4 regions of the Weizmannia sp. FSL K6-0777 genome follow, and region 1 is predicted to be linked to each of the others. Evidence: predicted binding sites of a transcription regulator. Region 1 holds the regulator's gene; each other region holds the start of a gene.
The links. Region 1 encodes Rex, which represses fermentation and respiration genes when NADH is low (regulators of the CRP and FNR family bind a similar motif). Its sites were predicted from a motif close to TTGTGAAATATTTCACAA; they were not measured.
Positions count from the first base shown of each region.

Region 2: a site for Rex is predicted at 2,796-2,813, ahead of NST70_RS10990 (nitrate reductase subunit alpha). Genes of this name have one in related genera too.
Region 3: a site for Rex is predicted at 2,582-2,599, ahead of pflB (formate C-acetyltransferase). Genes of this name have one in related genera too.
Region 4: a site for Rex is predicted at 3,506-3,523, ahead of NST70_RS16865 (phosphoketolase family protein). Genes of this name have one in related genera too.

Region 1 covers NZ_CP151971.1:3,320,144-3,327,510, reverse strand. Annotated here, with positions in the region: gene tsaE (tRNA (adenosine(37)-N6)-threonylcarbamoyltransferase complex ATPase subunit type 1 TsaE) at 1-162, shown strand, start outside; gene tsaB (tRNA (adenosine(37)-N6)-threonylcarbamoyltransferase complex dimerization subunit type 1 TsaB) at 159-860, shown strand; gene rimI (ribosomal protein S18-alanine N-acetyltransferase) at 863-1,318, shown strand; gene tsaD (tRNA (adenosine(37)-N6)-threonylcarbamoyltransferase complex transferase subunit TsaD) at 1,319-2,335, shown strand; gene NST70_RS15900 (ABC-F family ATP-binding cassette domain-containing protein) at 2,638-4,557, opposite strand; gene NST70_RS15895 (redox-sensing transcriptional repressor Rex) at 4,872-5,555, shown strand; gene tatC (twin-arginine translocase subunit TatC) at 5,706-6,470, shown strand; gene NST70_RS15885 (YdiK family protein) at 6,507-6,704, opposite strand; gene NST70_RS15880 (CPBP family intramembrane glutamic endopeptidase) at 6,701-7,367, opposite strand, start outside.
Region 2 covers NZ_CP151971.1:2,294,781-2,302,147, reverse strand. Annotated here, with positions in the region: gene NST70_RS11000 (Crp/Fnr family transcriptional regulator) at 1-629, shown strand, start outside; gene NST70_RS10995 (ISLre2-like element ISBco6 family transposase) at 1,117-2,532, opposite strand; gene NST70_RS10990 (nitrate reductase subunit alpha) at 2,819-6,559, shown strand; gene narH (nitrate reductase subunit beta) at 6,549-7,367, shown strand, end outside.
Region 3 covers NZ_CP151971.1:2,595,317-2,602,683, reverse strand. Annotated here, with positions in the region: gene pflB (formate C-acetyltransferase) at 86-2,350, opposite strand; gene NST70_RS12495 (iron-containing alcohol dehydrogenase) at 2,729-3,889, shown strand; gene NST70_RS12490 (hypothetical protein) at 4,255-4,506, opposite strand; partial or broken gene NST70_RS12485 (IS630 family transposase) at 4,653-5,702, shown strand; gene NST70_RS12480 (formate/nitrite transporter family protein) at 6,370-7,206, shown strand; gene NST70_RS12475 (amino acid ABC transporter ATP-binding protein) at 7,269-7,367, opposite strand, start outside.
Region 4 covers NZ_CP151971.1:3,521,559-3,528,925, forward strand. Annotated here, with positions in the region: gene NST70_RS16845 (MMPL family transporter) at 1-668, opposite strand, end outside; gene NST70_RS16850 (alpha-amylase) at 958-2,421, shown strand; gene NST70_RS16855 (diguanylate cyclase) at 2,460-2,720, opposite strand; gene NST70_RS16860 (GntR family transcriptional regulator) at 2,747-3,472, shown strand; gene NST70_RS16865 (phosphoketolase family protein) at 3,614-5,998, shown strand; gene NST70_RS16870 (STAS domain-containing protein) at 6,242-7,066, shown strand; gene NST70_RS16875 (transporter substrate-binding domain-containing protein) at 7,226-7,367, shown strand, end outside.

The DNA of each region.
Region 1 (7,367 bases):
GATGGCGTGACGGTTGTGGAGTGGGCACATTTTATCAAAGATCTGTTGCCTGAGAGCTATTTGGAAATCCGCATTCTCCGCCTTGAAGGAGACCGCAGGCTTATTGAAGTGGAACCGTTTGGGGACCGTTATGTATCATTATGTGAGGAGATTTTTGGATGAAAGTTTTGGCAATCGATACTTCAAATGAAGTGCTGGGCGTTTCATTGGCTGATGATCATGTTGTGCTGGCCGAATATATGACAAACTTGAAAAAAAATCATAGTGTCCGCGTGATGCCGGCTGTGCAGGAGGTCATGGAGACATGCGGGATAAAACCGGCTGAGCTGGATAAGATTGTGGTGGCAAAAGGGCCCGGATCTTACACCGGCATACGGATTGGCGTCACGATCGCAAAAACGATGGCCTGGAGCCTTCAAATTCCATTGGTGGGGGTTTCCAGCCTGAAGTTGTTGGCGGCGTCCGGCCGTTATTTTGACGGGTATATTTCCCCGCTTTTTGATGCGCGCAGAGGGCGGATTTATACCGGTTTGTACCGCTATGAAAACGGGGTTTTGCAAACAGTAGTGGAAGATTGCAATGTATCATCCGCTGAATGGGGAACCCGGTTAAGTGCGCTTGAGGCGCCCGTATTATTGATCGGCCAGCATGTTGCCCTTCATGAAGCCGTTCTTGCGAAGAAGCTGGGAGATAAAATGGCGGTAGCAGATTGGACCCTGCATAATCCGAGGCCGGGCGAACTGGCCAGGCTTGGGATGGATGAACCGGACGCGGAGATACACACTTTCGTTCCAAATTACATACGGTTAGTAGAGGCAGAAGCCAAATGGCTTGAAAAGCATAAACGGGAGAGTCACTAAAAATGGAAAAAACGGGGAAAATAACGCTGCGAAAAGCCACGCTTGCAGATTTGGACGGAATTTACAATGTGGAGATGCATTCTTTTACAATGCCGTGGACACGTGAAGCATTTTACAACGAACTGGTTCATAATCATTTTGCCATGTATCTTGTGCTTGTCGAGAATGAAAAGGTTATCGGTTATTGCGGCGTGTGGGTCATTGTCGATGAGGCGCATGTGACCAATCTTGCGGTGCTCCCGGAGTACCGAGGCCGGAAACTGGGAGAGACGCTGTTAAAAAATGTGATGGCTTACGCCGCATTGAACCATGCCAAAACGCTCAGCCTGGAGGTACGCGTCAGCAATATGATTGCGCGCTCCTTATACAGGAAGCTCGGATTTCGGGAAGGCGGCATCCGGAAAGGCTATTACACGGATAATTATGAAGACGCAATTGTGATGTGGGTGAATTTATAAATGGAAAAAGATTTGTTGGTATTAGGCATAGAAACGAGCTGCGATGAAACGGCTGCAGCTGTCATTAAAAACGGGACGGAAATTGTTTCCAATGTGGTCGCTTCCCAGATTGAAAGCCACAAACGGTTCGGCGGGGTGGTGCCAGAGCTTGCATCCCGCCACCATGTCGAGCAAATTACCATTGTCATTGAGGAAGCGATGCAGCAGGCAGACGCGGCTTTTAAAGACCTGGATGCGATCGCCGTGACAGAAGGGCCCGGGCTTGTGGGCGCGTTGCTTGTTGGCGTCAATGCCGCAAAGGCGCTCAGTTTCGCGCATCAGATTCCACTTGTCGGTGTCCATCATATTGCCGGCCATATTTATGCGAACCGGATCGGGCATGAAATGAAGTTTCCGCTGCTTGCGCTTGTCGTTTCAGGCGGTCATACGGAGCTTGTGCTGATGAAGGGCCATGCCGAGTTTGAAGTAATCGGCGAAACGAGAGATGATGCGGCAGGGGAAGCTTATGACAAAGTAGCACGAACGTTGAACCTTCCTTATCCGGGCGGTCCGCAGATTGACCGGCTTGCCCATGAAGGAAAGCCAAATGTTGATTTGCCGCGATCCTGGCTGGAAGGGACTTATGATTTCAGTTTCAGCGGGCTCAAATCAGCCGTCATTAACACCCTCCATAATGCCGCGCAGCGCGGGGAAAGCATCCGGCCTGAAGATATGGCCGCAAGCTTCCAGCAAAGTGTGATTGATGTATTGGTCGGTAAAACCGTGGAGGCGGTAAAAGCGTTTGGCGTCAAAGAAGTGCTGGTCGCCGGCGGTGTTGCCGCGAACAAAGGATTGCGCGCTGCCCTTTCAGAAGCATTCCGGGATCTCCCTGAAGTGGCGTTGCGCATCCCGCCGATCCAGTTATGCACAGACAATGCGGCGATGATTGCCGCATGCGGGACGGTGCTTTTTGAAAAGGGAAAAAGAAGCTCCCTTGACTTAAATGCTTATCCCGGGCTGGACATTGAAAACTTTTAAACAGGGTTGTGAAAAACCGGTGTATGGGAATCGTCCATACACCGGTTTTTTTGGAGATATGCAGGGGAATTGTGCACAATCTGTGGAAAAGTTGTTGATAAATGATTGGACTTGTGTAAAACTTTTAAAATTTTTCCGGACAGGTTGTGGGTATTGTGGATAAATCTGTTGATAATTGTGGATTTTGTGGAAAAACGTTTTGGAAAGCAAGAAATCAATATACCGCCTGTGCATAAATCTGTGCATGGCGCGAGATGCCAAAATAAAAACCTGTGCAGAAAATTTCCACACAGGTCCAAACATTACTCCGCCAGTTCTGCCCATTCTTCCATCAGCGTGTCCAGCTCCAATTTCCGTTGCTCCAGTTCTTCTGTCAGCTCGCGGATTTTAATATGGTCCTGAAAGATTTCCGGGTCGGCCATTTTTTCTTCCCGGTCATGAATTTCTGTTTCCAACGTTTCAATTCTTGTTTCAATTTCTTCAATCCTCCGCTTTTTTTGCCGCTCGCGTTTTTTTGCTTCTTTATCCTGCCGGTAGTTGTTTTTCGCCGGCTGTTCCGCTTTAACCTTTTCTTGTTTCGTGTTTTCCAGGCGTGCAATTTCCAGCATTTCTTCTTTTTTTTGCACATAATAATCATAGTCGCCGAGAAATTCACGGGTTCCCTCCGGCGAGAGCTCCACCACTTTTGTGGCAATCCGGTTAATGAAATAGCGGTCGTGGGAAATGAACAAAATCGTTCCCGGGTAATCGATGAGCGCATTTTCCAGTACTTCTTTACTGTCCAAATCAAGGTGGTTTGTCGGTTCATCTAAAATTAGAAAGTTCGCCTTTTCCAGCATCAATTTGGCGAGGGCAAGCCGGGCTTTTTCGCCGCCGCTTAAGGATGAGACGGTTTTTAAAACGTCATCGCCGGAAAAAAGAAAATTCCCGAGTGCCGTGCGGATTTCTTTTTCTGTTTTCAGCGGGTATGTATCCCATAATTCCCGGAGGACCGTTTTATTGGAAGATAAGTCGGCCAGTTCTTGATCGTAATAGCCGGTCATAACGTTGGAGCCATATTCGATCGTGCCGGATATCAGCGGGATTCTCCGGATAATCGATTTCAAAAGCGTTGACTTGCCGATGCCGTTCGGGCCGACAAGGGCAACACTGTCTTGTTTTTTGACTGAAAGATGGATGTTTTTGGCAACCGGCTCCCCGTCGTAGCCGATGGCAGCATCCCGGACATGAAGGACTTCGTTCCCGCTTTGTTTGGCAATTTCAAACGAAAACCGGGCAGATTTTTCATCGCCAAGCGGCTTGTCCATCAATTCCATTTTTTCCAGTTGTTTCCTCCTACTTTGCGCCCGCTTTGTCGTGGTGGCACGGGCAATGTTTTTTTGGATGAATGCCTGCAATTTCGCAACTTCTTCCTGCTGCTTTTCATATTGTTTGACCTCTCGCTCGTACTGGGCGGCCTTTTGTTCCAGATACCGGCTGTAGTTGCCGTGGTATTTTTTAATAGAATGCCTTGAAATTTCATAGACCTGGTTGACGACTTTATCCAGAAAATAACGGTCATGGGACACGATCAGAATGGCGCCTTCATAGCCTTGTAAATATTGCTCCAGCCAGGTGAGCGTTTCGATATCGAGATGGTTTGTCGGCTCATCCAAAATGAGGATGTCCGGCTTTGTGAGCAGCAATTTCGCCAATGCAAGGCGTGTTTTTTGCCCGCCGCTTAATGTCCGGATCGGGGTGTTGTAGTCGTACTGGTCAAAACGGAAGCCATGCAGAACGGACCGGATATCCGCTTCGATCTGATATCCGCCTTCATCTTTAAAACGTGTCTGCAAAGTATCATAAGCATGCAGCACTTTTTCATACTCCGCCGGGCGGTTATAAATCTTAGGGTCGGCCATTTTTTGTTCGTATTCGCGAAGCTGTTTTTCCATATCCAGCAAATTTTTAAAAACCGACATCATTTCGTCCCAAATGGACAGATCCGATTCGAGTCCGGTATTTTGGGCGAGATAACCGATTTCGACACCATTCGGCATAATGATGGAACCTTCATCATAAGAAAGCTGGCCGGCGATGATTTTCAGGAGGGTCGATTTGCCGGCCCCGTTTCTCCCGACCAAGGCAATCCGGTCTTTTGTTTGAATTTCTAATTTTATATCCGATAAAATAAGTTCAGCGCCATAATATTTTGTGACTTGTTGAACTTGCAGCAACATCATCTTTATGTTCACCTCTATACCATTGTAAGTGTACAGGAAGGCGAACTGCAACTCAACCGGCGTGATCGGAATTTGTCAAAAAACTTTTCACATAAATTCGTAAAAACCCATGAAAAAAATGCTTACTTGTGATATATTTAACATAGTTGGAGAGAGAAAAAGACGCATGCAGGCATTTTTTTAAAACATATTTTTTCTTTGCTCAGATAGGAGTAATATTATAATGAAGAATGGCAGCGCTGCCATTCTGGAATGGACGCACGATTGGAACCAACAGCACAAAAAACTTAAGCTTTCAACTTGGGGGATTTCACATGAAGGATGAATCAGTAAAAATACCGCAAGCCACTGCAAAACGGCTTCCATTATATTACCGGTACCTGAGAAATTTATATACACTTGGCAAGCAAAGGGTATCCTCGGCGGAACTGAGTGAAGCGGTGAAAGTCGACTCCGCTACGATACGCAGGGATTTTTCCTACTTCGGGGCACTTGGAAAAAAAGGTTATGGTTATAATGTAAAATATTTATTGTCTTTTTTCGGCAAGACGCTGAACCAGGATGAGATCACAGATGTAGCGCTGGTTGGCGTTGGGAACCTCGGTACAGCCCTTTTGAATTACAATTTTTCGAAGAATAACAGCGCACGGATTGTGATGGCATTTGACAATGACCCCGGGAAGGTGGGGAGCCATGTTGGCAATGTGCCTGTTTACAGCATGGACGAATTAAGAGAACGGCTTTGCGCGGAAGATGTGACGGTTGTGATTTTGACGGTCCCCGCTTCCAGTGCCCAGGCAGTGACAGACGAGCTTGCCAGTACAAATGTAAAAGGCGTTTTAAACTTTACACCTGCCCGGCTGAACGTGCCGCCGGATATCCGCGTCCATCATATTGACCTGGCCGTGGAACTACAGGCACTGATCTATTTTTTAAAACATTATTCAAATGATGAAGAAAATTTGAAAGAAACAAAAGAGCCGGTTGCGAAGCCATAGCCAAAAAGCTTTTTTTCCGTTATCATAGTGGGTACAGGGGGTGGCCCGATTGAAAACGGAATGCAGGCGCAAATGGCAATGGCCGGATTTGGCTGTGGCGTGCAAAGGGAAAAGGGCGGATTCAACGCCGGCACTTAAAGGGGAACGGCGATGAATACGAAAAAAATGCCGGTTACCGGACACATCCAGGAATTGAGAAAGCGGTTAATTACCGTTCTCATTTTCTTTCTGTTTGCCCTGGTTGTTGGCTTTTTTACCGCAAAACCTGTTATACGTTATTTGCAGCATGCCAAAAATGCCGGCATGTTCACGATGAATGCCTTCAGGGTAACCGATCCTATTAAGGTTTTTATGGAAGTTTCGGTTGTGATCGCATGCCTATTGACCCTGCCGGTGATTTTGTACCAGCTTTGGGCGTTTATAAGCCCGGGGCTGTATGAGAAAGAAAAGAAACTGACATTAAGTTACATTCCTGTTTCCATCTTGCTTTTTATAGCCGGCGTTTCTTTTTCCTATTTCGTGCTTTGTCCGCTGATGGTGAAGTTTATGATGGGCTTGTCAAATGAAATGGGCATTCGTGCGGTGATCGGGATCCGGGAGTATATTCAGTTTCTGCTAGAGATCACGCTTCCGTTTGGCTTTGTGTTCCAAATGCCGGTCGTGGTCCTGTTTCTGACCCGGCTTGGCATCATTACGCCGAGACTGTTGAAAAAGGTAAGAAAATATGCGTATCTTGCTTTGATTGCAGCTGCCGGCATCATCACCCCGCCGGACGTGTTTTCGCAGCTGATTACCTTTGTTCCACTCGTTTTGCTGTATGAAGCAAGCACACTGATTTCGAAAATGGCGTACCGCAATGCCAAAAAAGCGGCAAAAGAAATGCCAATGGATGAACAGACGATTGCTTCTGAATAAGAAAGCCGTTTTCCGGACGGAGCCGGAAAACGGCTTTTATTTTTTCACTGAGTTTTTCAGCTTGAAATGGAGAAAGATCAGCCTGATGCCGGAACCCAGATCCAATGTTGCAATCAACAGCAGTAAATAAGAAAAAAAGCCCCAGCCGCCCACTTGTACCTGCTGAATGGCAAAATAAGTGAACAAAGCCCCGAGCAGGCAGTTTACAATCCCTGAAAAAAGTGGTCTCATCATAGAAGTCCTCCAATTGAGCTGTAAATTTCATGTACGGATGTCTGCAGAACGGACGGGTGCAAAAGCAGCCTCACGACCACAATCGTGTTCATGGAAACATGCGCAAACATGGAAACGGTGATCCGGTTTGTTTTCTCGTATAAATAAGCGAGCGTCAGCCCTAAAAGGGAATATAAAAACAAGTGGCTCGGTTCGGTATGCGCGAGTCCGAAAATAACCGAGCTGACAATACCGGATAAAAGGAATGAAAAGCGCCTGCGCAGCGTGCCGAAAATGATTTTCCGAAAAACGATTTCCTCGAGAATCGGCCCTGCGATCGAGCTGATGAGGATGACGAGCGGAAATCTTTCAATCAGCGCCATGATTTGCTGCGTATTGTTGGAGGCAGCCGGGGCACCGAATAATGATTCAATGATCGCGGCTGCAGTCTGGGCAAAGAAACAAAGAAAGACGCCGCCTATTGCCCATATGGCGGATGGCGCGGCCGGAAGCGGTTCAGTCCGGTCTGTTTCTTTCTTTGCGGCTTTTCTTAAAAAGTACAGGACGATGATCAGCCCGATGATAAAGCTGATGACGGTCCAAAGCGGGGGCGTCAATGTCCGCATGCTGTCTGCCGGTTCGTGGAAAACGTTCACCCCGGCATAGTAGAGCAACGGATACCCG
Region 2 (7,367 bases), 1.0 Mb from region 1:
AAAAAGTACCAAAAGGAACTTTTGTTTTTCGGGAAGGGCAAGCTGGAGAAAACTTTTTTCTCGTTCTATCCGGCAAATTTGAGATTAGTAAATTGACGGGGGATGGGAAAGAGCTATGCTTGCGCCTCTGTGGGGAAAATGCAGTAATTGGAGAATTAATGGTCTTTTCGAATAATGGGAAATACCTCTTTAACGGCCGTGCATTGGAAGACAGTGAGGTTCTCGTAATCAAAAATAAGGTAATCGAACAAGAACTGCTTGTAAATGCTGATTTCGCATTCGAGTTTTTGAAAATGATGACGGATCATTTCCGTAAACAGCATACGAAATTCCGTGATCTTGTATTGTATGGAAAAAAAGGTGCGTTATACTCTACATTAATTCGGATTTCAAATAGCTACGGTGTAAAAGTTGATGGCGGGATTTTGTTGGACGCGCCGATCACCCATCAAGAATTGGCGAATTTTAGCTCAACATCCCGTGAAAGTGTTACAAGGGAATTGAATGATTTAAAGAGTAAAGGCGTCATTTCTTTTAAAGGGAGAAAAATTATTATTCACAGTTTGGATTACTTAAAATCAAAAATCAATTGTGAAGGTTGTCCAGCATCATACTGTGTCGTTGATTAGCATTTTTCAGCGGGAAAGAAACGGTTAAGGATATTCTTAATGGTTTCTTTCCCGCTTTTATTATGATCGTTGTCTGGCATCGTGATGTAAACCACTTCTTCTTCCTGATGGTCTTTTACAATATTTATGAGGAAGATATCCTTTTCCCAATGGCAGAACAATGATGATCAGCAAGCGAAAAAGAGGAATTGTATGTGTCAAGTTTTTCTCGACAAGGTTTAAATATCGGGTATTCCAAGACACTCTTTTTGTACACTTTCGGCTACCGTGCTTTACTTGCTCGGTGTAATTTTCGGAAAAGATGTAATATTTCCGTATAAAGATGGATAACGGGGATGTTGAGGCGCGCGAAATTCACTCGCTTTCCGCGGGCGGCCGGCGAGCCTCCTCGCTCGTACCTCGCTGCGGGGTCTCTCCTGGCTCGCTTTTCCCGCAGGAGTCTCGTAAATTTCGCGCGCCTCAACGATCAGTCCCCACTGAGCCAGGCTTAAAACGAAAGCTCTAATATTTTGCTTAAATGTCCCATTGCCGATGAACTGCTTGAATGCAGGGCAACTGATCCGTGCTTTACGCCCACTGACGGGCGTACAGGCTGCTTGAGTAGTTGAGACATCCTGATGGATTGTTTCAAGTTCCGTTGCTTTCTCTCGCTTCTTGAACGGTGTTTCAGATAGGCTTCTCTCAATGTCCCATTGAGTATGCCTTGTTTGATTTTCACCATGGCTTCTGCGCCAAGTTCACTCCAATGCATGCCCCTTTTTTTCATCCTGAAGGAGATATGCCTTTGATTCGATTCCATCGCTCCTAGGCCTCTCGCACCTTCCGGCACGTTTTTCACCCTGTCTCTCCAGTCAAAAATGCGGTCCCAGTTTTTCAAGATATACGAACGGAATTCCTTGATTTTCTTGAGGGCCTTTTTATCCGTCAAGGTGCTTTCGTGCGTATCCAAATATAACGTGAATTGGTCCAGGTCATGCGTTCTAATCGCTTTTCTAATTTGCTCCTTGATCTCGCTCTTTCCGCCCCCAAATGTCCTTATGATGGCTTGTGCAACGTGGTAGGTATCCAGCTGGTTGAGCACCGGAAATTCCGACTGTGAGAATGCTGTTTGAAACCGTTCAGCTGTGTACCCAGCACCTCCATCACTGTTTGTAATGACATGCGCTTTTTCGAGGGAATAGGTGTTGGCAGCTGTGGCTTGGACTTCATCCCAAAATGTCTGAATGTCTTCCGTCGTCATGATGACTGTGGGCTGACGCAGGGAGACCCTTTTACCATTGGTTTCCCATCCCTCATAGAGAATGGCGTGGTGGACTTCCATACTCTGTTTCTTTTTTAGTCCCCGAACGAATACACCATCTGCTTCAGAAAACAGGTAGTCTACCTTCTTCCCCTCAGGCAGGGAAACAGCTATTTCTAGCTCTTCTACAAGTGCCTTATCGGCTTCCGCCTGAGTTTTCCCTACGTGTTTTACCATGTTCCCTACAGTTGTGTGACTAAGACTCACTGCTGTCCACTCTTTTAAAATATCAGCTACTTCCCGATAGGTGTTCTCACTTGCCAACTCTGCCACCTTTAATTCCACTAACGGGCTGTATCGTTGGTGTGGTACCAGCCCTAACCATTCATCCAGAGGATAATGGGAATTTCCTCTCTTGTCATGCATTAATGAGCGTTTAAAGGTCACACTTCCAAATAGAAACTGAATGTTTCTGTTATCACTCCGGCAGTACACCCAGCCCTCCTCTAACTTCTCCTGTTTAATTGTTTTATCTAACTCTTCAAATATTTCCCCAACCCATTGTGTAAAAGCCTTCTGCATCAGAAGTTTAAGCTGTTCTTCAAATTCGATAAGACTCTTTGTATCCTTTAATAATCCAGCAATTATTGATATAATATCCATGGGAAGACCTCTCTCTCTAGATGTTCATCTTGAAGTGTACAATTAGATGATAGAGCGTCTTCCCATTTTTTTCCACTCATATGCCCCGTCGAGTAAAATTTTACACATACAGAGGAATTAGAATACGATAAGTATAACCCCTTCGAACTTCCGGAGGGCTTTTTTTGCAAACTGAAGATGAAATGCCGGAAGAACAGTCAAAAATACTGAAGCAACAGACTGATAAGTATGTAATCTTTACAAATATGTGAATAACATGAGAGATGTGACGTACTGCACATTTCTTATGTTCATTTCCCGCTATATTGAACATATCAAAGGAACTGAATTAGGAGTGAGCGATGTGAAGAAAAGGTCACCACTTTTCAAACGCTTTAAATATAGTAAACCAATTGAAAAACATGCAGATGGACATAGTCAAGTCACCTATGGGGACAGAGAGTGGGAAAATGCATACCGCAGAAGATGGCAGCACGATAAAGTAATTCGTTCAACACATGGGGTGAATTGCACAGGATCTTGCAGCTGGAACATCTTTGTAAAAGATGGCATTGTGACGTGGGAAGGGCAGCAAACCGATTATCCATCAACAGGACCGGATATGCCTGACTTTGAACCGCGGGGCTGTCCTCGTGGCGCCAGCTTTTCATGGTATATATACAGTCCGCTACGTGTGAAATATCCATATGTCCGCGGCATTTTATTAACGATGTGGCGTGAAGCATTGGCAGAGCATGATAATCCGCTTGATGCCTGGAAAAGTATCGTTGAAAATCCTGAAAAGGCGAAACGCTATAAACAAGCTCGCGGTAAAGGTGGATTTGTAAGAGCGGATTGGGATGAAGTGTTGAAGCTTATTTCTACTTCACTGCTTTATACAACTTTAAAATATGGACCGGATCGCAATATTGGTTTTTCACCAATTCCAGCGATGTCGATGGTAAGTTACGCAGGTGGTTCACGGTTCATGCAATTGATGGGGGCACCAATGTTAAGCTTTTACGATTGGTATGCTGACTTACCTCCTGCATCTCCACAAATTTGGGGTGATCAAACAGACGTACCTGAAAGCAGTGATTGGTACAATGCTGGTTATATCATCACATGGGGATCAAATGTGCCGTTAACGCGAACACCTGATGCCCACTTCTTAGCGGAAGTGCGTTATAAAGGAACGAAGGTTATTTCGGTCAGTCCCGATTATGCTGAATCAACAAAATTTGCGGATGACTGGATGAGCGTGAAACAAGGGACAGACGGTGCTCTTGCGATGGCAATGGGACATGTCATTTTAAAAGAATACTATGTTGATCAGCAAGTACCTCATTTCCATAACTATGCAAAACAATATACAGATTTTCCATTTCTCGTCACTTTGAAAAAGCAAGAGAATGGTCACTATGTTGCCGATCGTTTTTTAAATGCAAGCGATATTGGCAGAAAAGGCGAAAATGGCGAATGGAAACCGGTGCTTTGGAATGAGCTTACTAATGATTTCGCCAACCCGAACGGTACGATGGGATCAAGATGGGATGGCAAAGGAAAATGGAATTTAAACATGAATGATGAAGAAACAGAAGAAGCGATTGACCCAAGATTATCTCTTTTAGGAATGGAAGACCAGATTACAAATATCCAAATTCCGTATTTTTCAGAGGAAGGAAATAAAGTGCTTGAGCGTGCGGTTCCCGTTAAAAAAGTGCAAACGGAAGAAGAAGAACTGTATGTGACAACCGTGTATGATCTCGTCCTTGCCAACTACGGGGTAGATCGCGGAATTGGCGGAGATGTTGCAAAAGATTACGAAGAAGACATTCCTTTCACACCGGGATGGCAAGAAAAAGTGACAGGGGTTAAACGTGAGTTAGCAATCAAAATTGCCCGTGAGTTTGCGCAAAATGCAATCGATACGAATGGACGGTCAATGATTATCGTTGGCGCAGGTATTAATCACTGGTTTAACTCTGATACGATTTATCGCGCTGTTTTAAATCTTGTCTTGTTTGTAGGTGCACAAGGTGTAAATGGCGGAGGATGGGCACATTATGTCGGCCAGGAAAAATTGCGTCCTGTCGAAGGCTGGCAAGCAATCATGTCTGCGCGTGACTGGCAAATGCCGCCAAAATTGCAAAACGGTACATCATTCTTCTATTTTGCTACAGATCAATGGCGTTATGAGGATACACCTGTTGGCGACCTTGCTTCTCCAACTGTTGATAAGGCAAGATACCAACATTTTGCTGACTATAATGTTCTGGCAGCAAGATTAGGCTGGCTGCCATCTTATCCAACTTTCGAAAAAAACGGCATCGATTTATACAAAGAAGCCGTCCAGCAAGGGGCTAAGACGCAAGAAGAAATCGGCCAATATGTCGCACAGCAATTGAAAGAAAAGAAATTGCGTTTTTCAATAGAAGATCCTGACAATGAGAACAACTTCCCAAGAAATATGATTGTTTGGCGTGCCAATCTCATCTCGAGCTCAGGAAAAGGGCATGAATATTTCTTGAAATATTTGCTTGGTACGACAAACGGTTTAATGAATGAAGATGATGAAAGCTTACGTCCAGAGGAAATTGAATGGCGTGAAGATGCACCAGAAGGAAAATTAGATTTACTTATTAACTTAGATTTCCGGATGGCAGGAACTGCTTTATATTCTGATATCGTATTGCCAGCTGCAACATGGTATGAAAAACATGATTTAAGCAGCACAGATATGCATCCATTTGTCCATCCGTTTAATCCAGCAATTGCTGAGCCATGGGAAGCCCGCTCTGACTGGGATATCTTTACTTCTTTAGCTGAGGCAGTATCTAAACTGGCAACAGAGTTAAATATGGACCCGATTAAAGAAGTTGTCGCAACGCCAATTCAGCACGATACAGCCGGGGAAATGTCACAGCCGCTTGGCCGGGTTAAAGATTGGAGCAAAGGCGAAGGAGAACCAATCCCAGGAAAAACGATGCCGCAAATTCATGTTGTAGAACGTGATTTTACAAAGATTTATGAAAAAATGACGGCATTAGGGCCAAATGTAATCAAAAAGCCGTACGGAACAAAAGGTATTTCATGGTCAGTGGAAGAGGAATACGAAAAACTGAAAAAAACATTAGGAACGGTAAAAGGCACAACGATTGCAGAAGGCTGTCCGGATATTAGCACAGCAAAAAAAGCGGCGGAAGCAATTTTAACGCTTTCCTCTACGACGAATGGCCATGTTGCGGTCAAAGCTTGGGAATCACTTGAGAAAACAACGAGCCTCAGTTTAAAAGATTTAGCGAGTGAACGGGAGGAAGAATGCTTTACATTTGAACAAATTACAGCTCAGCCAAGAACGGTTATTACGTCTCCGGCATTTAGCGGTTCTGAAAAAGGCGGGCGGCGATATTCACCATTCACGACGAATGTGGAGCGTCTTATTCCATGGCGGACATTAACAGGCCGGCAATCATATTATCTCGATCATGAAATAATGCAGGAATTTGGTGAAGCAATGGCAACATTCAAGCCGATTCTTCAGCATAAACCGTTTAACAGTAAGCGCCCGGGAATCGAAGGAAAAGAAATTACTTTAAATTATTTAACACCGCATAACAAATGGTCGATTCACAGTATGTATTTTGATTCTCAGCCGATGCTGACCCTTTTCCGGGGCGGGCCAACGATCTGGCTGAACAAAGATGATGCTGCAGAAGCAGACTTGAAAGATAATGATTGGATTGAATGTTTTAATCACAACGGTGTCGTTGTAGCCCGGGCTGTCATCTCCCACCGGATTCCACGTGGGATGGCATTTATGCACCATGCACAGGACAGGCATATTAACGTACCTGGAACGAAGTTAACAAATAATCGCGGTGGTACACATAACAGTCCTACCAGAATTCATGTGAAGCCGACGCACATGATCGGCGGTTACGCACAATTAAGCTATGGATTTAACTATTACGGGCCGACGGGAAATCAGCGTGATTTGAATGTCATTATCCGGAAGTTGAAGGAGGTTGATTGGCTTGAAGATTAAAGCACAAGTCGGAATGGTAATGAATTTGGATAAATGCATCGGCTGCCATACTTGCAGTGTGACATGTAAAAATACTTGGACGAACCGTGCAGGTGCAGAGTATATGTATTTTAATAATGTCGAAACAAAACCGGGGATCGGCTATCCGAAACGATGGGAAGATCAAGAAAAATACCGCGGAGGCTGGGAGCTGAAAAATGGTGAACTGCGCTTAAAATCGGGATCAAAAGCAAACAGGCTAAAAAACATTTTCTATAATCCGGATTTACCAACGATTGATGACTATTATGAACCCTGGAATTATGATTATGAAACATTAACAAATAGTCCTGAGAAAAAACATCAGCCTGTTGCGCGCCCGAAATCAGCGATTACTGGCGACTTCATGGAATTAAAATGGGGACCAAACTGGGAAGATGATTTAGCAGGTGCACCGGAAACAGCATTAAAAGATCCGAACATTGAAAAGATGGAAAACGATGTAAAAGCGGAATTTGAAGATGTGTTTATGATGTATTTGCCACGTATTTGTGAACATTGCATGAATCCATCGTGTGTATCGGCATGTCCTTCGGGGGCAATGTATAAACGCGATGAAGACGGAATCGTCCTTGTTGACCAAAACACATGCCGGGCATGGCGCTTCTGCGTATCAAGCTGTCCTTATAAAAAGGTGTATTTTAACTGGAAAACGAGCAAAGCGGAAAAATGTACGCTCTGCTTCCCAAGAATTGAGGCAGGATTGCCAACAATTTGTTCGGAAACATGTGTAGGCCGTATTCGCTACTTAGGCGTCATGCTGTATGAT
Region 3 (7,367 bases), 720 kb from region 1:
ATCAAATCCTTCTATATAGATTCCCCATAAGTTAAGTGTTTAATAGGGGGGAGGGGGCACGCAGGTGCATGCCGCCCGAATCAGTTTACATCATTTCATGGAACGTGCGGTTAATGACTTCAAGTTGTTGTTCCCTTGTCAATTTGATGAAGTTTACCGCATATCCCGATACACGGATCGTCAATTGCGGATATTTTTCCGGATGATCCATCGCATCCAGCAATGTTTCGCGATGCAGGACGTTGACGTTTAAGTGGTGCGCTTTTTTCGCCATATAGCCGTCCAGCATGCCGTCCAGGTTGGAGACCTGTGTTTCTTCTTCGTGTCCGAGCGCTTCCGGGACAATCGAGAAAGTGTTGGAAATGCCGTCAAGCGAATATTTATAAGGCAGTTTCGCAACAGATGTCAACGATGCGACTGCGCCGTGGGAATCGCGGCCGTGCATCGGGTTTGCACCAGGTGCGAAAGGTTCGCCTGCTTTCCGGCCGTCCGGAGTGCTTCCTGTTTTCTTGCCGTATACAACGTTCGATGTAATCGTCAAGATCGAAGAAGTATGGACAGCGTTCCGGTAAGTCGGATATTTTTGCAGTTTTTGCATAAACGATTTGACGAGATTGACGGCAATTTGGTCGACGCGGTCATCGTTGTTACCGTATTTCGGGTAATCGCCTTCGACTTCATAGTCAACGGCAAGGCCGTCTTCGTCACGGATGACTTTTACTTTCGCGTATTTGATGGCGCTTAGAGAGTCGGCTGCAACAGACAGGCCGGCAACGCCGCAAGCCATCGTGCGCAGTACATTGCGATCATGCAATGCCATTTCAAGCCGTTCATAGCTGTATTTGTCATGCATATAATGAATGATGTTCAAAGCATTGATATAAACGCCTGCAAGCCAGTCTAGCATCCGATCGTATTTTTCCATGACTTCATCGTAATCGAGATATTCCGATGTGATCGGCTGGAACGGAGGTGCGACTTGCATTTTATACCGTTCATCAACGCCGCCGTTAATCGCATACAGCAAAGCTTTTGCCAGGTTGGCACGGGCGCCGAAGAATTGCATTTGTTTGCCGATCCGCATCGCCGATACACAGCAGGCAATGCCATAATCATCGCCGTATTCTTCACGCATTAAGTCATCGTTTTCATATTGGATGGCGCTTGTCTTGATCGACATTTTCGCGCAATATTGTTTCCATTTATCCGGCAGTTTCGTCGACCAGAGCACGGTCAGGTTCGGTTCCGGCGCAGGGCCGAGATTATCAAGCGTGTTCAGGAAGCGGAACGAGTTTTTCGTAACGAGTGTACGGCCGTCCAAAGCCATGCCGCCGATCGATTCTGTTACCCATGTCGGGTCGCCGCTGAACAGTTCATTGTAATCTTCCGTCCTTGCAAATTTGACGAGGCGGAGTTTCATGACAAAGTGGTCGACGAGTTCTTGTGCTTCCCGTTCAGTCAGGACACCGTTTTTCAAATCTCTTTCAATATAAATGTCAAGGAAAGTGGATGTGCGCCCAAGACTCATGGCCGCGCCATTTTGTTCTTTAATGGCAGCCAGATACGCGAAATACAGCCATTGGAAAGCTTCGTGTGCGTTTGAAGCCGGTTCGGAAATATCGAATCCGTAGCTTTGTGCCATTTGTTTCAATTCTTGCAATGCACGAATTTGTTCCGAATGTTCTTCACGTTCACGGATGACTTCTTCTGTCATCAAGCCGCAGCCGATTAAATCGAGATCTTTTTTCTTTTGCTCAATTAAATAATCTACACCGTAAAGGGCAACGCGCCGGTAGTCGCCGATAATGCGGCCGCGGCCGTAAGCATCCGGAAGGCCTGTTACAATGCCGGCATGCCGTGCAGCTTTGATTTCCGGTGTGTAGGCATCGAATACACCTTGGTTATGGGTTTTCCGCCATTCTGTAAAAATATGTTTGATTTCCGGATCAATTTCATAGCCGTAAGATTTTAAGGCACTTTCTGCCATCCGGATTCCGCCAAACGGCATCATCGAACGTTTGAACGGTTTATCGGTTTGGAAACCGACAATTTTTTCAAGTTCTTTGTTTAAATAGCCCGGGCCATGCGATGTAATGGTAGATACAATTTTCGTATCCATATCCAGGACGCCGCCTTTTTCGCGTTCCTGTTTCGACAGTTCCATGACATGATCCCATAATTTTAAAGTGGCTTCAGTCGGGCCGGCAAGAAAGCTTTCATCGCCTTCGTAAGGGGTTACATTTTTCAGAATAAAGTCCCTTACATCGATTTCTTTTTGCCAGTTTCCTCCTTTGAAGCCTTCCCATTGTTTTTTGGAGAGCGTTGCTTTTGTCAGTAATTGTTCAGTCATTTTAAATGGCCTCCTTTAAGCCTATTAATGAGCTGCCTTCAGAATTGGATGTTTGTTTGTTAAATAGTGAACATTTCTTATTACGCTTTCATTTTAGCATGGTCGATTTTAAAAAGATAGTGATAGCGTTCACATTTTGGGGCCAAAAAAAGCAGTTGTCAAAGAATGTTCAAAACATTTGGCCGTAGATATATAATAGAAAAATGCGATGAAAGCGTGTTATAACACAAATTGATCAGTTTTTCACATGATTATTTTTCTTGGGGAGAGTTTGTGATTTGGTAACATGCTCAATATTTCACAAAATTGGCACAGCCAGATGAAAGCGTTTGCGTTATATTTTTCATGTAAGCAGTTACATAAAAGGAGTGGGGAAAGATGTTAACAGGATTACGTACTGATTTTCAAATGCCTTCCGTAAACTTGTTTGGACAGGGGACGGCAGAAGAAATTGGAAACAGGCTGAAAAATCTTGGGTGTCGCAGACCGCTGATTGTAACCGATGAAGGGCTCCACCAACTGGGGTATTCCGAAAAAATTGCAGCCTATATAAAAGAAGCCGGCCTGGAAGTGGCGATCTATCCGAAGGCTGAACCAAATCCGACAGACAAAAATGTGGAAGACGGGTTAAAAACCTATCATGAAGAAAATTGCGATTCAATCGTTTCACTTGGCGGCGGGAGCGCGCATGACTGTGCAAAAGGGATCGGGCTCGTTGCGGCCAATGGGGGCAAAATCCATGATTATGAAGGGCTGGACCGTTCTGAAAAACCAATGGTGCCGCTCGTTGCAATTAATACAACAGCCGGGACTGCCAGCGAAATGACAAAATTTACGATTATTACCGATACGAGTCGGAAAGTGAAAATGGCGATTGTAGATAAACATGTGACACCGGTTTTGTCCATTAATGATCCATTATTAATGGTCGGGATGCCGCCGTCTTTAACTGCGGCAACGGGGCTTGACGCTTTGACCCATGCAGTGGAAGCATATGTTTCAACTGCGGCCACACCGGTAACGGATGCATGCGCCATTAAAGCGATTCAAATTATTCCGCAATATTTGCCAAAGGCTGTTGCAAACGGCAATGATATGGAAGCGCGTGAACAAATGGTATATGCGCAGTATTTGGCAGGCATGGCGTTTAATAATGCATCTTTGGGCTATGTCCACGCGATTGCGCACCAGTTCGGCGGTTTCTATAACTTGCCGCACGGCGTTTGCAATGCGATTTTGCTCCCGCATGTGTGCCGTTTCAATCTGATTGCGCGGAAAGAAAGATTTGCAGAAATTGCCGTTGCACTGGGTGAGAAGACGGATAGCCTGAGCGTCGACGAAGCGGCGGAAAAAGCCATTACAGCAATTGAAAGGCTGGCAGCACAGCTGAACATTCCGAAAGGCTTTAAAGAACTCGGGGCTAAAGAAGAAGATATCGAAATCCTCGCCCAGCATGCAATGCAGGATGCGTGCGCAGCCACAAACCCGCGCAAACCAACACAAAAAGAAGTGGAAGCGATTATAAAAGCAGCGATGTAAGGAAGAAGACGGAGGGGAATTTGAGTAAACTGGCACCTGCAGGCTGGGCACTTTTTCCAAGTGTCCGGCCTGCAGGTATTTTTTGTCTATACCTTTTTTCAAAAGACAGGCGTCCATGTCGCGACGGAAAAAACAGCTGGCGCAAATTTTCCGGATTGCAACCACCGCCCGCAATGCATACCAGGTTCTGGGCAAGTGGAAGATGAGCCTGTTGGATTGGAGAGGGACGAAAAAAATCCCCTTTAGAAGAACCATACGAGAGATTCAAAGCAAATGGCTCCCTGATGGTTTACCTAGGAGGGGTTACGTAAAATTAGACAAAGCGACAAGCACACAAATCGTACGTTCATCGCCCGTTTTGGAATTTATGATTTGCTCAGCGGTTGTAGCAAAATAACGTAATTTTGGTATTCATTTGAGAAACCTTTATGGATTTCTAATATTTCCTGATTTTTAAGGTTCAATTTAATTTGTCTTTGGTTTTTCTTTTCAAATGAATAAGATTGACGGATAGTACTATCTGATGAGGTGATTTGTACAAATGGTTTTCGGTTATGCGTTTTTTCATGGTCAACAAAAGACAATCTATATTTTCCTTCTTGCAGTTGTTTTCCCACTCTGTAATAACCGGAATGTTGAATGAAGTAATCTCCATTCTTATCTTTTTTTAATCTATATAAAACGAATTAATCATTTTTGCTCACTTCCTCGGTCCTTTTTTGGGTATATAGATTGTAACTATCCTAAAAAGGGCGGAGAAAAAATGTTGAATCAAGAACTTGAACAATTGCGAAACGCTATGCAAAACACAAGGGATAAACATCTTTATGAGCGTTATCTCTCTGTGCTGTTACATTTAGAAGGCCGGACTTATCCAGAAATTGCTAAGATTATAGGACGTACCCGGCAAACGGTCATGAATTACTGTCATGCTTATGAAGAAGGAGGAATCTCCAGCCTTCAAATGAAAAAACCAACAGGTAAACCTGAGAAATTAACGGAAGATCAACAAAAGCAGTTGGCCGAAACCATTATAAACAAAACCCCTGCAGAAGTTGGGTTCGAAGCAAAATACACTTGGACGCTCCCGTTAATCGCCGATTGGATCCAGCGTGAATTTCAACAGTCGTATACCCCAAGGGGCGTTTCTAAAATGTTACACCGGCTTGGGTTTAGCTATACAAAGGCCACATATACTTTGGCAAAAGCAGATCCTGAAGAGCAAAAAGCATTCAAAGAAGTCACTTTCCTAAAGCTAAAACAGCAACTGGAGAATGGGATCATCGATCACCTGTTATTCGAAGATGAGGCATTCATCCGTGCTTATCAGGCTCTGCAGTATAACTGGTTCCCAAAAGGACAGCAGCGAAAAATCAAAACATACGGCCAGCATAAGGGTGCAAAGCTGTTCGCTGCCATAAACTATGAAACCGGCGAAATTACGCACTATGAAGAAGAAAAAAGTAATTCCTTGGCCTTTAGACGTTTTGTAGAACTCATTTTAAGTAAATACCCGCAAGGTAAAATTGTAATGGTTTTGGACAACAGCAAAGTGCATCAATCACAATTTATCAAGGATTTCCTGAAAGAAAATCCACGAATGGAATTTGTTTTTCTTCCTAAATACAGCCCTGAGTAGAACCCAGTGGAAGGATTATGGAAGTGGCTAAAGCAAGATGTCGTAAACAACGTCTTTTTCAGCAAATTTTACCAAATTCGCTCCCACGTGGCGGAATTTATGAAACAAGCCAGCCAAAAGAGCCAAGAAGTCATTGACCGGCTGCTTGTTAGATTAGAGCTGTCAAAAACTTAAGTTCATCTTATATAGTATCTTTTCTGAACAGTATTTTTTGATTCCGATTTTATTAACGACTACATTTCTGTATCCCAATTTATAATCCAATATGGCATCGTCCGAAAAAGCAATCAAGAAATAAATTGGCAAAAACCAAATTAAGACGATTTGTGCTCCATGCGCTCTGCTTGAGCCTGTCAGGAAAAATGCAAAAGCAGGATCCCACTTATCACCAAACTGGATTTGGTTGATAAGTAATTGTATGATTTCCACACAAGGAATGAATAAAATAAGGAGAAGACAAACCAAACTGAGTTTATTATGTAGTATTCGATAAGAATGACTTTGCAGCATTTGTACCCTCCGCAATTTTCCGTTCAATTAATTTTTTTCTATATCCTTCCTCAAATCTTCTCTTTCTGTAACTTATTTTAATGAAAAAGGACTTTAATAGCAATACTTTTTTGTTAAATATGAATATTATATACATATAATATTTTCTCGGATTTTGGCTTGTAAAATAGGGCAGCTCTGACGGCCTATCAATAGTCTTTTCTCGTGTAATCGCTTCATAAACGTTCAAAATATATACAAACACAAACAGGGAAAAAGGGGATATGATAGAAAGGCAGTTGTTTGTGATATGATTCACAATTAAACATTTTTCATGTTGGAGATGGTGTTTATGTACGAGGCCGTTGAATCTGTTGTTCAAATGGCATTAAATAAGAAAAAATATCTGGAAGAATCCTTGCTTCGTTATGTGACAAAAGCAGCGTTGGCAAGTATGTTCATCGGTTTTGCCATTATAATATGTTACCGTCTTGCTGAGCCGTTTTTTGATGCGAAGTCTCCGGTTACTTCCTTTATGGCTTCAATATTTTTTGGCGCAGCGCTTGTGCTTATTATGTTTGGCGGCGGCGAGCTTTTTACCGGCAATACGATGATGATGACAATGAGCACGGTAAAAAAAGCGACAACTTGGAAAGATGCGCTCACAAACTGGGTGGCAACGTATGCCGGAAATTTGATCGGTGCGGCGATTTTCGCGCTGTTTATCCATTACAGCGGACTCTATGCGGATTCGGATAACAGCCAGTTTTTAATGTCGGTTGTTGGTGGGAAAATTAGCCTGACGACGGCCCAAATGTTTTTCCGTTCGATTCTTTGTAACTGGCTTGTTTGTTTAGGGTTCTGGGTTCCGATAAACGTAAAGGGAGACGGGGCTAAAATCGCTTCGATGATGCTGCTCGTGTTTGGCTTCGTCATTTCAGGCTACGAACACAGCATTGCCAATATGGTGCTGTTCTCGCTGGCACTTGCCGCACCACACCCGGATACCATTACACTCGTGGGCATTTTGCACAACCTTGGTGTGGTAACGCTCGGCAATATGATTGGCGGCGGCGTCTTTGTCGGTGCCATGTACGCCTTCTTAACATCAAAGAAAAAAGAAAAAGTGCCGGTTGCTGTTGTTGACACACACACCGTATCCCCTTTTTCGGCTGAAAAAATCAAGTAATATAAAACGAGCTGCCTGATAGAGGGCAGCTCGTTTTATATCGAAAAACCTGATCCGTTTCATTAGCTTTGAATCAGCTGCAGGAATTGCTTGGTCCGTGCGTTTTTTGGATGATGGAATACTTCTTCCGGTTTGCCTTGCTCCAGGATGACACCGCCATC
Region 4 (7,367 bases), 200 kb from region 1:
GCCAAAATCGGCGACCGATACAATACAATCAAGAGCACCAGCACAAGCAGCACGGTAGAAACCAACAGGGTGATATCCGCTTTGCTAAATAGTGACACCGCATCCGTGGATATGCCCGCAGGCCCTGTGAAGCGGACATGCAGGCCGTCATCTGCCAGTTTCTTATTCAAAATGGCTTTCGATTCGAGGGATGTCACTCTCTTCTTCAATTCTTTCAAGTTATCTGCCAGTTCATCCGTTCCTGCGCTTTTTTCCATAAATACCGGCGTAACAATCGTTGTGCCGTCTTTTGAAGCCTGCCCGCCCAGTGCCTGCGGCGGCATTTTTTCGTACGGTGGGATAAAACTTTGTGCGGGAAGCGGGTTTTTCTTTAAATCCCCGTACAATTTAGCAATCGTTCCGTAATCCTGCTGCGAGAGGCCGCCTTCACGGTACCAGGCGATAAGAAGCGGCGTGCCCGCATTCGGGAACTGTTTTTCAGCCACCTTTTCAGCCCGGACGGACATGGCTGAATCCGGCAGATTTGCTGCGCTGTTATCCGTGACTTTATTCACATTCGGAAAAACAGCAGACAAAACGGACACGACCAGGATCCATGCGGCAAGCGTTACCCATCTCCCTCTCCTTCCGGCACATGCTCCCGTGAACTTTACCAGTATATTTTTCATCGGTTTCCCACCTTTTTTACAGACTTATCACTATTTTATAATAGATGAAGCGGCCAAACAACCGAATCGGGCGGTCAGAGCAGAGCCGGGGGCCGGATTCAAATCATATTTATGGAAGCAAAAGGAAAACCTGCCTGTAAAAATATGTTTTCGCGGATCAAAAGCGGGAATAGTACCTTTGTTCTATTCACCTTTTGGCATGCTTAAAATCATAATTGATTGAAAATTTTTCCACATTCACTTATACTAAACGCATCAACTATTACTTCTTTTGGAAGGGGTACTTTTCTTGGAACGGAATCATACAATCATGCAGTTTTTTGAATGGAATACGCCGGCAGACGGCAGCCATTGGAACCGGCTGAAAGAAATGGCGCCCGAATTAAAGAAAACCGGGATTGATGCTGTCTGGCTTCCGCCGGTGACAAAAGGACAGTCAGACATGGATAATGGTTATGGCGTGTATGACCATTATGACCTTGGAGAGTTTGACCAGAAAGGCACCGTCAGGACAAAGTACGGGACGAAACAGCAATTGCATGAAGCGATCAACGCCTGCCACGAGCATGATATCCAGGTCTATATCGATGTCGTCATGAACCATAAAGCGGGCGCAGATGAAACCGAAGCTTTCCAAGTGGTGGAAGTCGACCCGATGGACCGCACCAAAGAAATTTCCGAACCATTTGAAATAGAAGGCTGGACAAAGTTCAATTTTACAAACCGGAAAGGCAAGTATTCTGATTTTACGTGGAATCATACCCATTTCAGTGGCGTCGATTACGACAACCGGACAGGGCGGAACGGCATTTTCCGTATTGTCGGGGAAAATAAGCATTGGGATGAGCATGTTGACAACGAATTTGGAAACTTTGATTACTTGATGTACGCGGACATTGATTACAACCATCCGGATGTAAAAAAAGAAATGATCGAATGGGGAAAATGGCTGGCCGATACGACCGGTTGTGACGGCTACCGGCTCGATGCCATTAAGCATATCAACCATGACTTTATCCGCGACTTTGCCGCTGCCTTAATGGAACACCGCGGAGACCATTTTTATTTTGTCGGCGAGTTCTGGAATCCGCAGCTGGAAGCGTGCCAAAAATACCTCGACCATGTACAGTTTAAAATCGATTTGTTCGATGTTGCACTCCATTATAAATTGCATGAAGCATCTAAAAAAGGGCGCGCGTTTGACCTCCCGACGATTTTTCATGATACACTCGTTCAAACGCACCCGCTGAATGCTGTTACGTTTGTCGATAACCATGATTCACAGCCGAACGAATCGCTGGAATCATGGGTGGACGACTGGTTTAAGCAGAGCGCCTATGCCTTGATTCTGCTGCGGAAAGACGGTTATCCGTGCGTCTTTTACGGGGATATGTACGGCATCGGCGGCGACAATCCGATTCCCGGAAAAAAAGACGCCCTTTCCCCGCTTTTATCTGTCCGGCGGGAAAAAGCGTATGGCGAGCAAGATGATTATTTCGACCATCCGAACACAATCGGCTGGGTGCGCCGCGGCGTTCCGGAGATCCCGCATTCCGGCTGTGCCGTCGTTATCTCAAACGGCGAGAACGGCGAAAAAAGAATGCTTGTCGGAAAAGAGCGCGCTGGCGAGGTTTGGGTGGACGCTACCGGCAACCGGCAGGAAAAAGTTACAATTGGCGAAGACGGCTATGCAGGATTTCCGGTTAACGGCGGAAGCGTTTCTGTCTGGGTACAGGAAACGGATGAAAACTAAGGAGGGGTACTGTTCCATCTTCCGGAACGGTGCTTATTTCATTCTTTCAGCTTATAGCTGTTTTTGCCGCGTTTTTTAATTTCGTACATCGTTTCATCCGCTTTTGCAATCAAGGTTTCTTCATCGCTGCAATGGTCCGGATACAAACTGATCCCGATGCTGCCTGTTGCTTCTATTGAGTGGGGGCCGATTTGGAACGGGCGGCTGAACGCTTCCACCATCCGGTTTTGCAACGCGGTCAAAACTTGGCGCCTGTTGTGATTCATTGAACCAAAAAGAATCTGTGGTAAACTGTTCATACAGAAACCTTTAGAAGGGATACGCCATGGCACAATTCGTATACAAGCAAATTATCGATGATTTGAAACAAAAAATTTTTGCCGGACAGTTCCCCGATATGAAACTGCCGGATGAACGAAGCCTGAGTGAAGCCTATCAGGTCAGCCGCAGTTCCATTAAGCGGGCGCTCTCGAAAATGGCCAACGACGGCATTATTTTTAAAAAACGCGGTTCCGGAACATTCATCAATCCTTTGTATATAAAAAACGCGTCCATTTTTAATTACGAAGGCACAAACCTCGGTGTCACCGACAATTTTCACATGCATGGCCAAAAGCCGGCCACAAAAGTGCTCTGTTTTGAGGTCATTCCGCCGACAGAAGAATTGCAGCGGAATTTGTTTTTGAACCCCCATGATTTTGTTTATAAAATACGCCGGCTCCGCTTGTTTGATGAGGATCCGTTTATGATGGAGACCGGTTATATTCCGATAAAAATCGTCCAAAATTTAACGCCCGAAATCATTGAAGGCTCCATTTTCAACTATCTGGAAGATGTCCACAATATGGCCGTAACGAAATCTTTTTTATCTATTTTTGCAGAACCGTCCAACGCGAAGGACCGTGAACTTTTGCGTTTAAAAGAACATGAACCGGTCGGTATTATGGAAGGCATCTTTTTTCTCGACAACGGCACGCCGTTTGAGTTTTCCCATATGCGGCTCCACTATCAATATTTAAAGTTCAATACATTTGTATCGGTGTCAGAGTAGGCTGAATGCATTTCAGCTTTTTTTAGACATGATATGTTCATAATTTCACGAATTTGGACCGTATTAATTTGTAAAAAGATTGATTTTTTAGGTGTAAGCGGTATGATGAACGTAGATGATAAATGAAAGGAAGCGGTTGAAATGGCAATGGCAGCTTCGCAAGTCGCTTATTCCTCCCCTGCTTATCTGAAAAATTTAGATGCATACTGGCGTGCAGCCAACTATATTTCGGTTGGCCAGCTTTATTTAAAAGACAATCCGTTATTAAAAGAACCCGTAAAGCCTTCTGATCTGAAAGCAAAACCGATCGGGCACTGGGGGACGATTTCAGGGCAGAACTTTATTTACGCCCATCTGAACCGAGTGATCAACAAATACGATTTAAATATGTTTTATATTGAAGGGCCGGGGCACGGCGGCCAGGTGATGGTATCCAATTCTTATCTTGACGGCAGTTATACTGAAATTTATCCGAATGTGACACAGGACATAGAAGGGATGAAGAGACTGTTTAAACAGTTTTCATTCCCGGGCGGCATTGCTTCCCACGCGGCACCGGAAACGCCGGGATCGATCCATGAAGGCGGCGAACTGGGCTATTCCCTTTCACACGGCACCGGCGCCATTTTGGACCAGCCCGATTTAATGGCCGCTGTTGTCGTCGGCGACGGGGAAGCGGAAACCGGGCCGCTTGCCACTTCCTGGTTGTCCAACCGGTTCATCAACCCGGTAACGGACGGCGCCGTTCTGCCAATTTTGCTTTTAAACGGTTTTAAAATCAGCAATCCGACCATGCTCTCCCGTATGTCTGATGAACAACTGGCGCTTTATTTTGAAGGGCTCGGCTGGCGGCCGTATTTCGTTGAAGGGGAAGACTCGGAAGAAATGCACCGCGATATGGCGTATGTAATGGACCAAATGATCGAACAGATCCAAGCCATCCAGTCACATGCCCGGAAAACCGGTGACACCACCCGCCCCGCCTGGCCAATGCTTGTTTTCCGTGCGCCAAAAGGGTGGACCGGCCCTAAGGAATGGGACGAGAAGCCGGTTGAACATTCATTCCGCGCCCACCAGATTCCGGTTCCGGTCGACCAGGACCACATGGAACATCTCGATGTTTTAATCAACTGGATGAAAAGTTACAGGCCGGAAGAATTATTCGATGACAACGGGCGGCTGAAACCGGAAATTGCCAGGATTGCCCCGAAAGGCAGCAAACGGATGGCGATGAACCCTGCCACCAATGCCGGCTTCCATATCAAAGACCTTGATTTGCCGGATTTCCGCGATTATGCGCTGGACAACAAGGAACATGGAAAACAGATGGCGCAGGATATGACCGTTTTAGGGACATATTTAAAAGACGTGATTTTAAAAAATGAAACAAAACGCAACTTCCGGATTTTCGGTCCGGATGAAACGATGTCGAACCGTTTGGCGCCGGTATTCGAGGCTACAAAGCGGCAATGGGTGGAAAAAATCAAAGAACCGAATGATGAATTTTTGGCACCGGACGGCCGTGTTATTGACTCGCAACTGTCTGAGCACCAGGCGGAAGGATTTTTGGAAGGCTATGTTTTAACCGGCCGCCACGGTTTCTTTGCAAGTTACGAAGCGTTCCTGCGTGTCGTCGATTCGATGATCACCCAGCATTTCAAATGGCTGCGGAAAGCAGCAGAACAAAAGTGGCGTGCGGATATCCCGTCATTGAATGTGGTCGCCACTTCCACTGTATTCCAACAAGATCATAACGGCTATACCCATCAGGATCCGGGTATTCTTGGCCACCTGGCTGATAAAAAACCGGAATTTATCCGGGAATATTTGCCGGCCGATGCCAATACGCTGCTCGCTGTATTTGACAAAATCCTGAACGACCGTGGGAAAATCAATCTGATTGTTTCGTCCAAACACCCACGCCCGCAATGGTTTACCGTTGAAGAAGCGGAAGAGCTGGCAGACCGCGGACTGAAAATCATTGACTGGGCAAGCACGGACGAAGGCGGCAATCCGGATATTGTCATTGCCGCATGCGGGACAGAACCGTTGCTTGAAAGCCTCGCTGCTGTTTCGATTTTGCACGAAAAACTGCCGAAATTGAAGATTCGCATGATCAATGTGCTCGATATTTTGAAATTAAGAAGCCCGGCATTGGATCCGCGCGGCCTTTCGGATGAAGCGTTCGACGCCTATTTTACAAAGGACAAACCGGTTGTTTTTGCCTTCCACGGTTACGAAGGCCTGATCAAAGACTTGTTTTTTGACCGTGCAAACCACAATCTGCATGTGCACGGCTACCGTGAAAACGGGGATATCACAACGCCGTTTGACATGCGCGTGATGAACCAGATGGATCGGTTTGACCTTGTAAAAGAAGTGGTGTCAAGCCTGCCTGATACAGCCCGGCACGCAGCCCTCATCAGCGAAATGGACAGCATGCTGCAAAAACATCATGCGTACATCCGCGAAGAAGGCACAGATCTGCCGGAAATCGAAAACTGGCAGTGGCAAGCGATAAAATAACAGCAAGAAAAACCGGGCGGACGTATCGAAACCGCTGAAAAAACCAATGAAATATAAAACGGCGGGACACCATCATGAATCGTGTCCCACCGTTTTTTCATTCTATAAAGAAAATGAGTTTTTTCTTTCCTAAATCCAACATTTCTATTTCAATAAATAGAATTTTATTTTAAAATAGAAAGACAAGAAATGGCGAAAACGATCATGACCATCAATTCAATCTTACATCATGCGGGTGATAAAATGGAGCTAAGACAGGCATTGCATCATTTTTTCCTTGAAAAAACATGGCAATTGACGGAAGACTGGTACGCATCTCTCGACAAAAACAGCGTGCAGGGGGTTTATGCGTCCACCGACCCCGAAGTGGTTGCAAGACTGAAAGAGCAGAACCACGAGTTCCACGTCCAGTTTTGTGAAGTGTTTTTAAAAGATGAAGATACCTTTTTACACCATTTTGAAAAGTGGGTAATGAGCGTTGCACAAGATGAAGAGCATCTTGCCACACCGAACCACTTCATTTTGCGTGAGTTCTTCCACACGCAGGAACAGTATCTCGACCTGTTCGATTCATTTGTTGCAGCCCACGAAGGAGAGTATACATATGAGGAATTGAATTTTTGGCGCAGGGCGATCATCCGTACATTCGAACATGTCATGATCTGGTTTATGAAAGAAAACCACCACTATTCCTTAAAGCGGCTGGAGTCCCAGCAAGAAACGATTAAAGAGCTAAGTTCCCCTGTCATTATGGTCGGCAAAAATACCGCGCTGCTGCCGCTTGTCGGGGAAATTGATTCCAACCGTGCGAAAATCATTCTGGAAAAAACCCTTGAACAATGCGCAGAAAAAAGCGTTCTCCTTCTGTACATTGATTTATCCGGCGTGGTCGTCATCGATACGATGGTCGCCCAGCAAATTTTCCGGCTGATTGAGACGCTGCGGTTAATCGGGGTAAAATGCATTCTTTCCGGCATCCGGCCGGAAGTAGCACAAACTGCCATTCAATTGGGCATTGATTTTAATGATGTAACGATCCACTCCAAACTGGAACTCATGCCGGAATGATGAAAAATCTATCAATCTACTGCAAAAAGGATGCAACAGAGCGTTGCATCCTTTTTGCTGTTTCCCCCAACCGCCCGCTTATGATTATTTTCATAGGAACAGGGTAAAAAACGGATGAGTAATTTAGCAAATCGGACCAACTTCGGGAAGGAGAAAGCCATGGGGCTGCATGTTAAAAAAGAGGCATTTCTATTCTTATCTGCAATGCTAGTCGTCCTTTTATCCGCATGTGCGAAAAAAGACGAACTGCCGGACGGGGCAAAACTGATCCATAAAGATACATTTACATTTGCGGCTTCCG